Regions from separate parts of the Pelomonas dachongensis genome, predicted to be linked through region 2. Evidence: predicted binding sites of a transcription regulator. Region 2 holds the regulator's gene; the other holds the start of a gene.
The links. Region 2 encodes FliA, which starts transcription of late flagellar genes. Its sites were predicted from a motif close to CTAAAGTTTNNNNNNNNNNNGCCGNTA; they were not measured.

Region 1 (6,755 bases), on a different contig from region 2:
AGCGCCTTGATTTGGTCGGACGTCAGCGCATCGATGTTCTCGGACGTGATGCCACGGATGGCTGCCGTGGAGATCTGCTTGAGGTCATCGGTTTCGATGGCTGCCAGCTGCTCGGTGGTCAGTGCGCCGATCTGGGCGGACGACAGCACCTTGAACTGGTCGGTCGTCAGCGCCTGTACGTCAGCGGTCTCCATGCCGGCGACTTGCGCGGTGGTCAAGCTGGCGACCTGGCCGGTCGTCAGCGCGGCGACCTGCTCGGAGCCCAGTGCGTTCAGCTGCTCGGTGGACAGCGCCCGGATCTGCGCCGTGCTCAGCGCACGCAGGTCCTGCGTTTCCAGCGCGGCCATCTGCTCCGTGGACAGGCCCTTCAGCTGCTGAGTGGTCAACGACTGGACCTGGGCCGTGGACAGCGCCTTGATCTGGTCGGACGTGAAGGCGTCGATGTTCTCCGACGTCAGTCCCCGCAGCGCGGCGGTGGTCATCACGGCCAGGTCGGCGGTTTCGATGGCGACCAGCTGTTCGGTCGTCATCGCACCCACCTGGGCGGACGACAGCACCTTGAACTGGTCGGTGCCGAGGGCCTGGAGGTCAGCCGTCTCGATGCCGGCGACCTGCGCGGTCGTCAGGCTGGCCACTTGCGAGGTGGTCAGCACGCCGAACTGCTCCGTGGTCAGCGCGTTCAACTGCTCGGTGCTCAGCACCCGGATCTGTGCTGTCGACAGCGCACGGAGGTCTTCCGTGTCCAGCGCGGCCATCTGCTCGGTGCTCAGACCCTTCAGCTGTTGCGTGGTCAACGACTGGATCTGGGCCGTCGACAGCGCCTTGATCTGGTCGGACGTGAATGCGTCGATATTCTCGGACGTGATGCCACGCAGCGCCGCGGTGCTCATCACGGCCAGGTCGGCGGTCTCGATGGCGGCCAGCTGTTCGGTGGTCATCGCACCGACTTGCGCCGAGCTGAAGGCCTTGAACTGGTCGGTCGTCATCGCCTGCAGGTCGGCCGTCTCCAGCGCGGCGACCTGTTGCGTGGTCAGGCTGCTGACCTGGATGGTGGTCGGGGCGGAAAACTGCTCGGTTGTCAGCGCGTTGAGCTGGTCGGTGGCGAGCGCGCGGATCTGGGCCGTGCTCAGTGCACGCAGGTCCTCGGTCTCCATCGCAGCGATCTGCTCGGTGGACAAGCCCTTGAGCTGCTGCGTCGTCAACGACTGGAACTGCGCCGTGGTCAGCGCCTTGATCTGGTCGGACGTCAGCGCGTCGATGTTCTCGGATGTGATGCCACGGATGGCCGCCGAGGAAATCTGCTTGATGTCATCGGTCTCGATGGCAGCGAGCTGCTCGGTGGTCATCGCGCCGATCTGGGCGGAGGACAGCACCTTGAACTGGTCGGTCGTCAGCGCTTGGACGTCGGCCGTCTCCAGGCCGGCTACCTGCGCCGTCGTCAGGCTGGCGACCTGGCTCGTGGTCAGCGCGGCGATCTGCTCGGAGCCCAGCGCGTTCAGCTGCTCGGTGGACAGCGCGCGGATCTGGGCCGTCGACAGCGCACGAAGGTCTTCCGTTTCCAGCGCTGCCATCTGCTCGGTGCTAAGGCCCTTCAGCAGTTGCGTGCTCAGCGATTGGACCTGGGCCGTGCCCAGCGCCTTGATCTGATCGGACGTGAACGCGTCGATGTTGTCCGACGTGATGCCGCGCAGCGCCGCAGTGCTCATCACAGCCAGGTCAGCGGTCTCGATGGCAGCCAGCTGCTCGGTGGTCAGCGCGCCGACCTGGGCGGACGACAGCACCTTGAACTGGTCGGTGCCGAGGGCTTGCAGATCAGCCGTCTCCAGGCCGGCGACCTGGGCGGTCGTCAGGCCGGCCACCTGGGTGGTCGTGAGGGCGGCGAACTGCTCGGAGCCCAGCGCGTTCAGCTGCTCGGTGGACAGCGCGCGGATCTGCGCCGTCGACAGCGCCCGGAGGTCTTCCGTTTCCAGCGCGGCCATCTGCTCGGTGGACAGGCCCTTCAGCTGTTGCGTGCTCAGCGATTGGACCTGGGCCGTGCCCAGCGCCTTGATTTGGTCAGACGTCAGCGCATCAATGTTCTCGGACGTGATGCCACGAATGGCCGCCGTAGAGATCTGCTTGAGGTCATCGGTTTCGATGGCAGCGAGCTGCTCGGTGGTCATCGCGCCGATCTGGGCGGACGACAGCACCTTGAACTGGTCGGTCGTCAGCGCTTGGACGTCGGCCGTTTCCAGGCCGGCGACCTGCGCCGTCGTCAGGCTGGCCACCTGGCTGGTGGTCAACGCGGCGAACTGCTCGGAGCCCAGCGCGTTCAGCTGCTCGGTGGACAGCGCGCGGATCTGGGCCGTCGACAGCGCACGAAGGTCTTCCGTTTCCAGCGCCGCCATCTGCTCGGTGCTAAGGCCCTTCAGCTGTTGCGTGCTCAGCGATTGGACCTGGGCCGTGCCCAGCGCCTTGATCTGGTCGGACGTGAACGCGTCGATGTTGTCCGACGTGATGCCGCGCAGCGCCGCAGTGCTCATCACGGCCAGGTCAGCGGTCTCGATGGCGGCCAGCTGCTCGGTGGTTAGCGCGCCGACCTGGGCGGACGACAGCACCTTGAACTGGTCGGTGCCGAGGGCTTGCAGATCAGCCGTCTCCAGGCCGGCGACCTGGGCGGTCGTCAGGCCGGCCACCTGGGTGGTCGTGAGGGCGGCGAACTGCTCGGAGCCCAGCGCGTTGAGCTGCTCGGTGGACAGTGCGCGGATCTGCGCCGTCGACAGCGCCCGGAGGTCCTCCGTTTCCAGCGCGGCCATCTGCTCGGTGGACAGGCCCTTCAGCTGTTGCGTGCTCAGCGATTGGACCTGGGCCGTGCCCAGCGCCTTGATTTGGTCGGACGTCAGCGCATCGATGTTTTCGGACGTGATGCCACGAATGGCCGCCGTAGAGATCTGCTTGAGGTCATCGGTTTCGATGGCAGCGAGCTGCTCGGTGGTCATCGCGCCGATCTGGGCGGACGACAGCACCTTGAACTGGTCGGTCGTCAGCGCTTGGACGTCGGCCGTTTCCAGGCCGGCGACCTGCGCCGTCGTCAGGCTGGCGACCTGGCTCGTGGTCAGCGCGGCGATCTGCTCGGAGCCCAGCGCGTTCAGCTGCTCGGTGGACAGCGCGCGGATCTGGGCCGTCGACAGCGCGCGCAAGTCCTGCGTTTCCAGCGCGGCCATCTGCTCGGTGGACAGGCCCTTCAACTGCTGCGTCGTCAGCGCCTGGATCTGGTGAGTGCCCAGCGCCTTGATCTGGTCGGAGGTGAAGGCGTCGATGTTCTCGGACGTGATGCCACGCAGCGCTGCCGTGCTCATCACGGCCAGGTCAGCAGTCTCGATGGCGGCCAGCTGCTCGGTGCTCAGCGCGCCGAACTGGGCGGAATTCAGCACCTTGAACTGGTCGCTGGTCATCGCCTGCAGGTCGGCCGTCTCCAGCCCGGCGGCCTGTGCGGTCGTCAGTCCGGCCACCTGGGTCGTCGTCAAGGCGGCGAACTGCTCGGTGCCCAGCGCATTGAGTTGATCCGTGGACAGCGCGCGGAGCTGGGCGGTGCTCAGGGCACGCAGGTCTTCCGTCTCCAGCGCAGCCATCTGCTCGGTGCTCAGGCCCTTGAGCTGCTGGGTGGTCAGCGACTGCACCTGCGCGGTGGACAGCGACTGGACCTGCTCGGAGGTCAGCGCGTCGATGTTGTCCGACGTGAGGCCGCGCAGCGCCGAAGTGCTCAGTTGCGCCAGGTCTGCTGTCTCGATGGCGGCCAGCTGGTCGGAGGTCAGTGCGCCCAACTGACGGGAGGTCAGCACCTTGAACACATCGCTGCTCAGCGCCTGCAGGTCGGCGGTCTCGAAGGCCGAGAACTGCTGCGTCGTCAGGCTGCTGATCTGCGTGGTGGTCAGCGCAGACGCCTGCTCGCTGCCCATGGCCTGCACCTGCTCGGAGCTCATGCCCAGCAGCGCGGAGGTGGACAGCTTGGCGATGTCCTGCGTATCGAAGAACGAGAACTGGTCCGTGCTCAGCGACTTGATCGCGAAGCTGGACAGAGTGGCCACCTGGGCGGTGGTCAATGCCTTGATCTGATCGGACGAAAACGCCGCCCAGTCTTCCGTGCCCAGGGCACGCAAAGTCGCAGAGGTGAGGCCGGCGATCTGTTCGCTGGAGAGGCTGCTGATGATGGAAGACATGTTCTCGTTACCTCAGGTTGGCGCGGCTTGGCGTGCGGGCCGGTCCGCCAGTGCGTATCGCACTGAAACCCGACGTCTGGAGCAGAGCGTCGGGCAGGGCGGCAGGCAAAACTTTGATGTTGGAATCAGGGACACAGCTAAGACGGATTTCGGCAACGCGGCCAGCACCTTGAGCTCTCACGCCGACCGAAATCCGGCGCGGCAGTTCAGCTGGTGGGGTTGTACCGTTGGACGTTGCTGTGGTGTCGCCGGTCGGCTGCACGGAAATCCCTCAAGCGTTAACTATTCGTTGCAATGCTAGGTCTCCCCCTTATCGGCGTTGCTTTGAACAGCTTGAGCTTCAACGGCCTGTTTTTCGCTATCAAATGACCTTCCCGCGGCTCCAATAGCGTCGCGGAGGGAAACCCTGAGCATTAGTTCATGCATGTCACCACCCTGATCCCGGCCTACAAGACCAAGTACCTCGTCGAACTGCTGACGGGCCTTGTCACGCAGACGCTGCTGCCTCAACGGGTGGTCGTCTCCGACGACAGCCCGGGCGGCGAGTTCGGCGCGCTGCTGCGTTCGCCGGCCATGGCGCTGGCCATGCGCAAGCTGCCCATCGAGATTCACCAAGGCCCGCGCGCGGGCGCGTACGAGAACTTCAAGCACCTGATCCAGCTGTGGGGCAACTCCACCGAGTTCTGCCACCTGATGCTGGACGACGACGTGCTCTATCCTGACTTCTACATGCGCCACATGATGGCGCACGCCACCGGCCGGCATCCTTGCAGCATCAGCGCGCGCTGGAACAGCAACGAGCGCGGCCAGCCGGTGGAGGGAATGCCCATCCCGAAGGCGGTCTGGTTCTCCAACGACCGCACGCTGCTGCTGGATGCCACCGTGCTGTTTTCCACCACGCTGCCCGAATGCCAGAACTGGCTGGGCGAGTTCTCCAACTGCGTGATGCGCAAGGAAGTGGCCGACCTGCTGGCCAAGCCGGAGTTCGGCGGCGTGTCGTATGCCGGCCTGTGGGACCTGGGTGCCTTCCTTGCCGCCAGCCTCATCAACCCGGTGGCCTATATCCAAGACCGCCTGGGCGCTTTTCGCGCCGGCGGGGAGGGGCACTCGGCGCAGATCCTGGGCAAGCACATGAAGGCGGCCCACCTGGGCTACGGGGCGCTGGCACTGGGCGCCACCCGCATCGGGCGGCTGGGCGCCGAGCAGGCCCGCCAGGCCTATGCCGGCCTGCACCAGGCGCTGTGCAACCGCTACCAGCAGGAGGATGACGTGTCCCCCTTCATCGACGTCATGCGCCGCCTGAGCTTGGGAGACGCCACCGCCGAGGCGGAGTTCCTCGATCTGTGGAACGGCTTCCTGGCCAGCCACAAATTCTGATAGGCCGCGCCATGGATGCCCGCAAGATCCCCGTCGTCGTCGTCTCGTACAACAGCCCGGCGCTGATCACCAACCTGCTGACGTCGCTGCGGCGCTTCTACGCCAACCCCGTGCACATCGTGGATGGTTCCAGCGCCGAGCACGTGGACAGCATCCGCGCCGCGGTCGCGCCGCTCGACGGCGTGACGTTGCATGTGCAGGGGCACAACATTCACCACGGTCCCGGCATGGCCTGGGCCATCCAGACGCTGCCGCTGGGGCCGGTCGCGCTGTTCCTGGACAGCGACATCGTCGTGCTGCGCGACGGCTTCATCGAGGCCATGCTGGCCGAGCTGCAGCCCCAGCACTACGGCGTGGGCGGCGTGGCCTACGTGAACCGCGAGGGATTCGACATCCCCTACGCCTACGGCGCCGTGCCCTACCTGCACCCGCCGGCCATGTTGTGCAACATCGAGGTCATGAAGCAGTGGCCCCTGCCCGTCAAGCACGGCGCGCCCATGGTGGCACCGATGCTGGCGCTGCACGACGCCGGCAAGTCCGGGTTGTTGAAGCACCTGGACTGGGTGTTGAACGACGTAACGCCGGGGCTGAGCCGGATCTACCTGGACCACGTGGGCCGCGGCACCGTGACGAACACGCAGGGCTATCACCTGGAAGAGTGGATGGCCGAGGTGCAGGCTCGTCAGGCGGCCGAAGCCACGGCCGCCGCCGACGCACAGGCCGCTCACGAGCCGCGCGGCTACAACCCGTTCGTGCTGGGGCTGATCCCGGCTCAGGCGCAGCGCGTTGTGGAGGTGGGCTGCAGCACCGGCGGCCTGGCGCAGGCGTTGAAAGCGCGCCGATCCGATGTGCACTTCGTCGGTCTGGAACTGGATGCCAAGGCCGCCGACATCGCCCGCCAGCGCTGCGACGAGGTGCTGCAGCTGAACATCGACGATGCCGGGCCGGAGTTCTTCGAGTCCTTGCGCGGCAGCGACTGCTGGGTCTTCGGCGACGTGCTGGAGCACCTGCGCGACCCCTGGCGCGTGCTGGCCGAAGTGGCCAAGGTGCTGGCGCCCGGCGGCTGCGTGGTCACCAGCATCCCCAACGCGCAGCACTGGAGCATCCAGGCGCGGTTGAACATGGGCGCGTTCCAGTACGAGGCCACCGGCCTGATGGACCGCACCCACATCCGCTGGT
Region 2 (6,755 bases):
CCTGCCCTCCGGCAGCGCGCGCCAGGATCTGCAGGCCGCCTTGCGCGAGCAGCGGCTGGACGAACTGCAGCGCCAAGTCGACAAGCTGCTGGACACCGCCGGCCCCGGCGCCCAGGCGGATGCGCTGGCCCAGGCCATCGACCGACTGGTGCGCGGCCTGGAGCGCGGCGGCAGGCACTGGACGCTGGCGCGCAAGAAGGAAGGCATCAACCGCGTGCTGGAACTGAGCCGCACCGACAGCGGCAAGCTGGTGAAGCGCATGCTGCAGCTGATCGCCAGCTGGGACAAGGACGACGACGGCAGTGGCGTGGAGACCGACGAAGATGGCGGCACACCCAGCCAGTTCTTCGCCGACAGCGCCTTTGCCGACACCGGCCTGCGCGAGCCCGGCGACTTCGTCGACACGCCGGTCGAGACCATCAGCCTGGACCTGCCTGCACCGGTGGACCTCACGCCCTGGCAGGAGATGGGCGGCGAGCTGAACGCCACCGTGCGCCACGCGCTGCGCTCGCCGCAGGCGGAGGCGACGCCGGCCGACGCGCTGATGCGCGAGCTGGACGAAGCCCAGGCCGAGATCCAGGCCCAGGGCGCCAGCCCCGAGCGTGCGCAGCAGATGGCCGCGCTGTGCCAGCGCGCGCGCCACCTGCTCGACCACCGCCGCCACATGTTCGACGCACTCGGCGGCCTGTGCCGCGAGCTGTCGGCGAGCCTGGTGGACCTGGCGGAGGACGATTCATGGTCGCAGGGCCAGGCCGAGGCGATGAACAACACGCTGGCGCAAGGCCTCTCCGGCCGCGGCGTGCGCACGGTGTCGGAGCTGCTGGCCGGCACGCGCCAGCGCCAGCGCACGCTGCGCGACGAGCGCTCCAAGGCGCGCGATGCGCTGAAGGGCCTGATCCAGCGCATGCTGACCGAGCTGGGCGAGCTGGGCCAGCACACCGACCGCTTCCAGAACAACGTCGGTCGCTACGCCGACGCCATCGAGCAGGCCGACTCGCTGGAGAGTCTGGCGGGCACCGTGCGCGAGATGGTCGAGGAGAGCCGCAGCGTGCAAGGGCTGGTGTCGCAGACACAGCAGCGCCTGACGCTGGAGCACGAACGTGCCGCCGCGCTGACGCAGCGCGTGGACGAGCTGGAGGGCGAACTGCGGCGGCTGTCCAACGAGGTCCACACCGACCAGCTGACGCAGGTGGCCAACCGCCGCGGCCTGATCCAGGCCTTCGGCATCGAGCAGGCCAAGGCCGAGCGCGAGTCCACACGCATGGCCCTGGCACTGCTGGACATCGACAACTTCAAGAAGCTCAACGACAGCCTGGGCCACCACGCCGGCGACATCGCGCTGAAGTCGCTGGCCGAGCGCACGCAGGCCTCGTTGCGGCCCGGTGACATGGTGGCACGCTACGGCGGCGAGGAGTTCGTACTGATGCTGCCCAACACCCCGCTGGACGAGGCGCAGGCCGTACTCGTACGGCTGCAGCGCTCGCTGTCGATGGCGCTGTTCAACCACGAGGGCAAGGACGTCTTCGTGACCTTCTCGGCCGGCGTCACGCTGTACCGCCCCGGCGAGACGCTGGAGACGGCACTGGACCGCGCGGACGTGGCGCTGTACGAGGCCAAGCACACAGGCAAGAACCGGGCGTGCATCGCGGAATGAGGCGGTGGACGGCGTTGCTGGCCCTGGCCGCCGGCAGCGCTGCGGCACACGCGCGCGTGCCTTTGTGCGTGACCGACTTCCCGCCTTATGTCAGCGCGGCGGCGCCCGATGGCGGCAGCATCACCGCGCTGGCGCGCCGCGCCTTCGAGTCTGGTGGCCTGGGCGTGCAGACGCTACACGTGCCGTGGGTGCGTGCCTTCGCGATGGCCAGGAACGGCGAGTGCCTGCTGCTCTCGCTGTGGCGCAACGAGGAGCGTGACACCCTGTTCCTGTACTCGCTGCCGGTGACGCGCATGGAGCTGGGCCTGTTCGTGCGCGCCGACCTCGACACGCCGCTGCCGCCGGATGCCACGGTGGCCTATCAGCGCGGCTCCTACCTGCCAGCCGCGCTGGCCGACGGCCGCTACCAGTTGTACGAGCTGGTGGACCCGCGCCCCGGGCTGGAGATGCTCCGGCGCCGCCGCGTCGACGCGGTGATGTCCGAGCGCGCCACCTTCGAGCACCTGCTGGCCTCGCAGCCGCGGGGCGCCGACGACGTTCGCTGGCAAGCGCCGGCGATCGAGGTCAAGAACAGCTACATCGCGATCAGCCGGCACCACCCCCAGGCCGAGGCCTGGCTCGCACTGCTGAACCGCGAGATCCGCCGCTCGGTCAGAAATTGAAGGCCAGGCGCAGGCCGCCCCAGTGGCGGCCCTTGACCATGATGGGCGCCGCCGCCTCCTTCAGCAGCACGAAACGGCCACCGCCCATGTCGCGGCGGTAGGTCTGCAGCAGGAACGGCCGCGCGTTGCGCGCGGACGCCAGGCCGGTGCGGTCGTTGAAGATGCGCCGGTAGCGGCTGTGGGCCGTGTTCCAGACCGTGTCGCCCGGCCGCTGTGGCTGGCAGTACGTGCGGTTGTGTGTCGCGATGTAGCCATTGCGGTCGGCGGCAATGCAGAACACGATCTTGTCGCTGAAGCCCAGCGTCTTCTCCTGCACACCGGGGAACAGGCGGTCACTCAGCTGGCAGAAACGCGTCGTGTGCTGCTGCGGGTTGGTGTCGGCGATGGGCCGGTAGTTCTCGTCGAACAGGTCGGCCTCGCTGATCTGGCCGTCTCGCAGCGCGGCCTCCAGCAGCGCGGAGATCTCGCCCGCCGCCGCCTGCGCGGCGCGGATGAAGGGCATGTCATCGACCTCCACGCCGCTCTCCGCGATCTGCTCGATCAGATCTTCCGACATACGCAGGAAACGGTCGCTGCCATCGAAGGCCACCTTCAGGCTCTGCGACGCGTCGGTCACCTCGCGGCCCAGCTCGTGGGCGTGCTCGTTGAGCAGCTGCATCTGCTGGCCGCTGTGCGCCGCGGAGGCGGCAATGCGCTGCACGTCTTCCTCGACCTCGTGGAAGGCGGCGTGGATCTGGCTGGGCTTGGCGCCCTTCTCGGTCAGCTCGTCACTGAAGCGGTCGATGCGCGTCTGCAGCGTGGCAATGGCACTGACGATGGCCTTGGACGAGGCCTCGACCTGCCCTGCCAGCGCCTTCACGGCCTCGGCAACAACGGCGAAACCACGGCCGGCGTCACCGGCATGCTTGGCCTCGACGGCGGCATTGAAGGCCACCAACCGGGTCTGCAGCGAGATCTTCGTGATCTCGGCGGCGGCCTCGGACACCTGGGCCAGCGTGCTGGCCATCCCCACCACCTCGCCGCCTACGACGCCCAGCGCACCACGTGCGCGCTGCACGGCGGCCGAACTCTGCGCCGTGGCGGTGGCGATGGCCGCCTGAGCCTGGCTGATCTGGTCGAGCTGCTGGGCCAGCGCCTGCATGGCCTGTCCCTGCGCCTGCACCACGCGCTGCGTGTCTTCCAGCGCGCCGCGCACCTCGGCGGCGTCCTTGCCCACGGTGGAAATGGAGCGCGACAGCTTCTTGACGACGTTCAACGCCGCGCTGTCATCGCGCCGGACGGGCTCCTCCCGAACGGTCTGCGCAGACGCCGAGACTCCGGCCTTGGGCCACCTGAACATGCGTTTGTCCCCCGCTTATAGGCTGGGGCCGCCGCTGTCAGCCGCCCCTCAGATCACCAGTCGCGCAGCTTAACGCGCAACCTTGCGATGGACTGACTGTGCAGCTGGCACACGCGCGACTCCGTGACCTTGAGCACGGCCGCGATCTCCTTGAGATTCATGTCGTGCTCGTAGTACATGCTCATCACGTACTGCTCGCGCTCGGGCAGGTTCTTGATGGCGGCCACCAGCGCCTCGCGCATGCGGTGGTCCTGCAGCTGCGCCATCGGGTTGGCGCTTTCGTCGGCGACGTGGCGGTCAAGGTAGTCGTTGTCGCCGTCGTCGCCCGACATGTCTTCCAGGTACACCAGCTGCGTGCCGCGCACCTTGCCCAGCAGCTCCTGGTAGTCGGCCAGCGACAGGCCCATCTCCTTGGCGATCTCCTCCTCCTTCGGCGCGCGGCCAAGCTTCTGCTCGACCTTGTGCACCGCGGCCTCGATCTCGCGCTGCTGGCGGCGCGTGCCGCGGCTCATCCAGTCGCCGCCGCGCAGCTCGTCGAGCATGGCGCCGCGGATGCGCTGCGTGGCGAAGGTCTCGAACTGCACGCCCTGTTCGGCGTCGAAGCGGGACAGCGCATCGGTCAGGCCGATGAGGCCGACCTGGATGAGGTCGTCCACCTCCACGTTGGCCGGCAGCTTGGCGATCATCTGGTGCGCCAGGCGTCGGACGAGCGGGCTGTACTGCTTGATCAGCGTGCTGTTGTCGAGGCGGCCTTTGGGCGTGTACATGTTCTGCTCCCAGCAGAGGTCAATGCGCTGCGAGGAAAGGGTTGGACACCGTGCGCGCCGGGCGCAGCGGGGTCGCGTCAGAAGCGGCGTCGATGGCGGCGCCCGGGGGCGCCGCCAGCAGCAGCTCGCGGGCCAGGTGGCGCAGCTCGGGCGTCAGCGGCGCATGCTGCGAGGCGCGCGGGTCCAGGCAGGCCCAGTCGCGCAGCACCGCGCCGAGGAAACCGTCGGCGCACGAGTGGAGCTGCTGCGCGATGCGAGTGGCCACGCGCAGCTGGGGGTGGCAGGCCATCAGCAGACTGTAGACCATCAGCCCCGCCCGCTGCGTGAGCCATTTCATGCCGGCGTAGGCCTCGGTGACGCTGTGCGGATCGGTATCCGCCAACAACAGTGGACGCACCTCGCGCAGCGCGACGATGCGGGCCAGCTCAGGCGCCGGTGCGTGCAGCAGGATGACGTCGGCATCCGGCGCGGCGGCAGACACGGCCTCCAGGAAGGAAGCAGCCGACCCGTTGGCATTGATATGACGCAGCGGCAGGCCGCGAGCGGCCAGGTACGACACCTTGGGCGACAGGCGCTCGATGCAGTTGGACAGGTCCACCTGCGCCAGCTCCGAGGGCGCCGGCGAATGCTCACCGGCGTCAACCACCAACGTCTTCAGGTTCAGTTCGCTGAATGCGGCGCACAGGCCTTCCAGCAGCACGCCGGCGCCCATCACGCGCGGGTTGCTGACGACCGGCACGAAGCGGGTCTTGGAGGCGGCGAAGAGGCGGCGCAGACCGTGGGCTTGATCCATCATGTTTGCCCCTCGTGCAAGGAATGCTTTGACCGGTCTCCCGAGGGGATGCGGGCCGGCTTGGGAGCGGCCCGGCGCGCGGCCCGCTCAAAACGCACTGTGACGCCTCGCATCAGTGGACCGCCCGCAGGCCCGCGTCGGCGAGCGGTCCGCCGGCGAAGATCAGGTTGACATCGGTGTTGTCCATGCGCCAGGCGCCGGATGCGGCGCCCTTCAACGCGCGCTGCACCAGCGCCACGCTGGGCAGGCGGTGCCAGTCTTCCGGCACGCGCTGGCCGTTGGCCACGCCCAGCACCTTGAGCTTGTGGCGGATCAGCGTGTCCAGCGCCGGGGCCAGCTTGACCGCTTCGTCGAGCTTGCTGAGCACCACGCCCTCGCAGGCGGCGGCTTTCCAGGCGTTGACGACGTCCTCGATGGTCTCGCCCTGCTGCGCGGCGTTGATGACCAGCAGCTTCTTGATGCTGGGGTGGGCGAGCATCTCCAGCAGCTCCTGCGTGCGGCTGTCGCGCTGCGCCATGCCGGCGGTGTCGATGAGGATGAGCTTCTTGCTGGACAGCAGGTCCAGCAGGTCGTCCAGCGACGCGCGGTCGTGCGCGGTGTGCACGGGCACACCGAGGATGCGCCCGTAGGCACGCAGCTGCTCGTGGGCGCCGACGCGGTAGGCGTCCAGCGTGATCAGGCCCAGCTGGCCAGCGCCGTACTTGGTCGCGAAGTGGGCGGCCAGCTTGGCGGTGGTGGTGGTTTTGCCAACGCCGGTGGAGCCGATCAGCGCGAACACGCCGCCCCGGTCCTCGATGGCCGGCGCGGCCTCGTCGGCCTGCAGGTTGCGCGACAGCACGTGCGCGGCCCAGGCCGTCTCGTCAGCCGGGTCGGTGGGCGAGCCGGCGCGGAAGTCCGACGGGCAGCTCTCGGCCAGCTTGCGCACCAGCGCGGGCGAGAAGCCCAGCTCCAGCAGCTTCTGCGTCAGGCGCGCCTGCACGGGCTGGCGCTGCAGCTTCTCCATGAAGGCCAGCGACGAGAAGCGCTCCTCGATGAGACCGCGCATCTGGCGCAGCTCGGCCGCCATGTCCATCTGGCTGCGCTGCACGGACGTGGGCTGGCCCGGCAGCGGCGTGGGTTCGAACGCCGTGGCGATGTCGCCCAGCTGCGGCACGGCGCGCTGCACCGGCGTGGCGGGTGGGAGGCGGATCTCGTCGCGCAGCACCGGCGGCGCGGGGCGGCGGGGCTGCGGCTGGGCAGCTGCGTGCACCTGCACCTGCGCCGGCGCGGCGCGGCGCGGCGCCATCGCGGCCATCGCGTCGGCAGCGCGGCGCTCGCGCTGCGCGCGCGCGGCGTCCAGCGACGAAGCCGCAGACTGCACCTGGGGTGCAGGCGCGGCGCGCGTGACGGGGTCGGGCTGACCAGTCATCTCGGCCTGGCGGCGGCGCAGCACGCGCTCGCGCACATAGTCCTGGAAGCTCAGCGTGCTCATGGCCAGCTGCTCCACGTCGCCGCCCACCTCGGGGGCCGCGGCGAAGCTGGGCTCCTGGCGGTTTGCGCG

Region 1: a site for FliA is predicted at 4,347-4,373, ahead of ACG02S_RS08210 (heme utilization protein). Genes of this name have one in related genera too.

What each region holds. Positions count from the first base shown of each region.
Region 1 is NZ_JBIGHY010000002.1:780,174-786,928, reverse strand. It holds gene ACG02S_RS08210 (heme utilization protein) at 1-4,199, opposite strand, end outside; gene ACG02S_RS08205 (glycosyltransferase family A protein) at 4,620-5,576, shown strand; gene ACG02S_RS08200 (methyltransferase domain-containing protein) at 5,588-6,755, shown strand, end outside.
Region 2 is NZ_JBIGHY010000011.1:21,699-28,453, forward strand. It holds gene ACG02S_RS22795 (GGDEF domain-containing protein) at 1-1,654, shown strand, start outside; gene ACG02S_RS22800 (substrate-binding periplasmic protein) at 1,651-2,316, shown strand; gene ACG02S_RS22805 (methyl-accepting chemotaxis protein) at 2,306-3,655, opposite strand; gene ACG02S_RS22810 (RNA polymerase sigma factor FliA) at 3,709-4,422, opposite strand; gene ACG02S_RS22815 (MinD/ParA family ATP-binding protein) at 4,442-5,215, opposite strand; gene flhF (flagellar biosynthesis GTPase FlhF) at 5,328-6,755, opposite strand, start outside.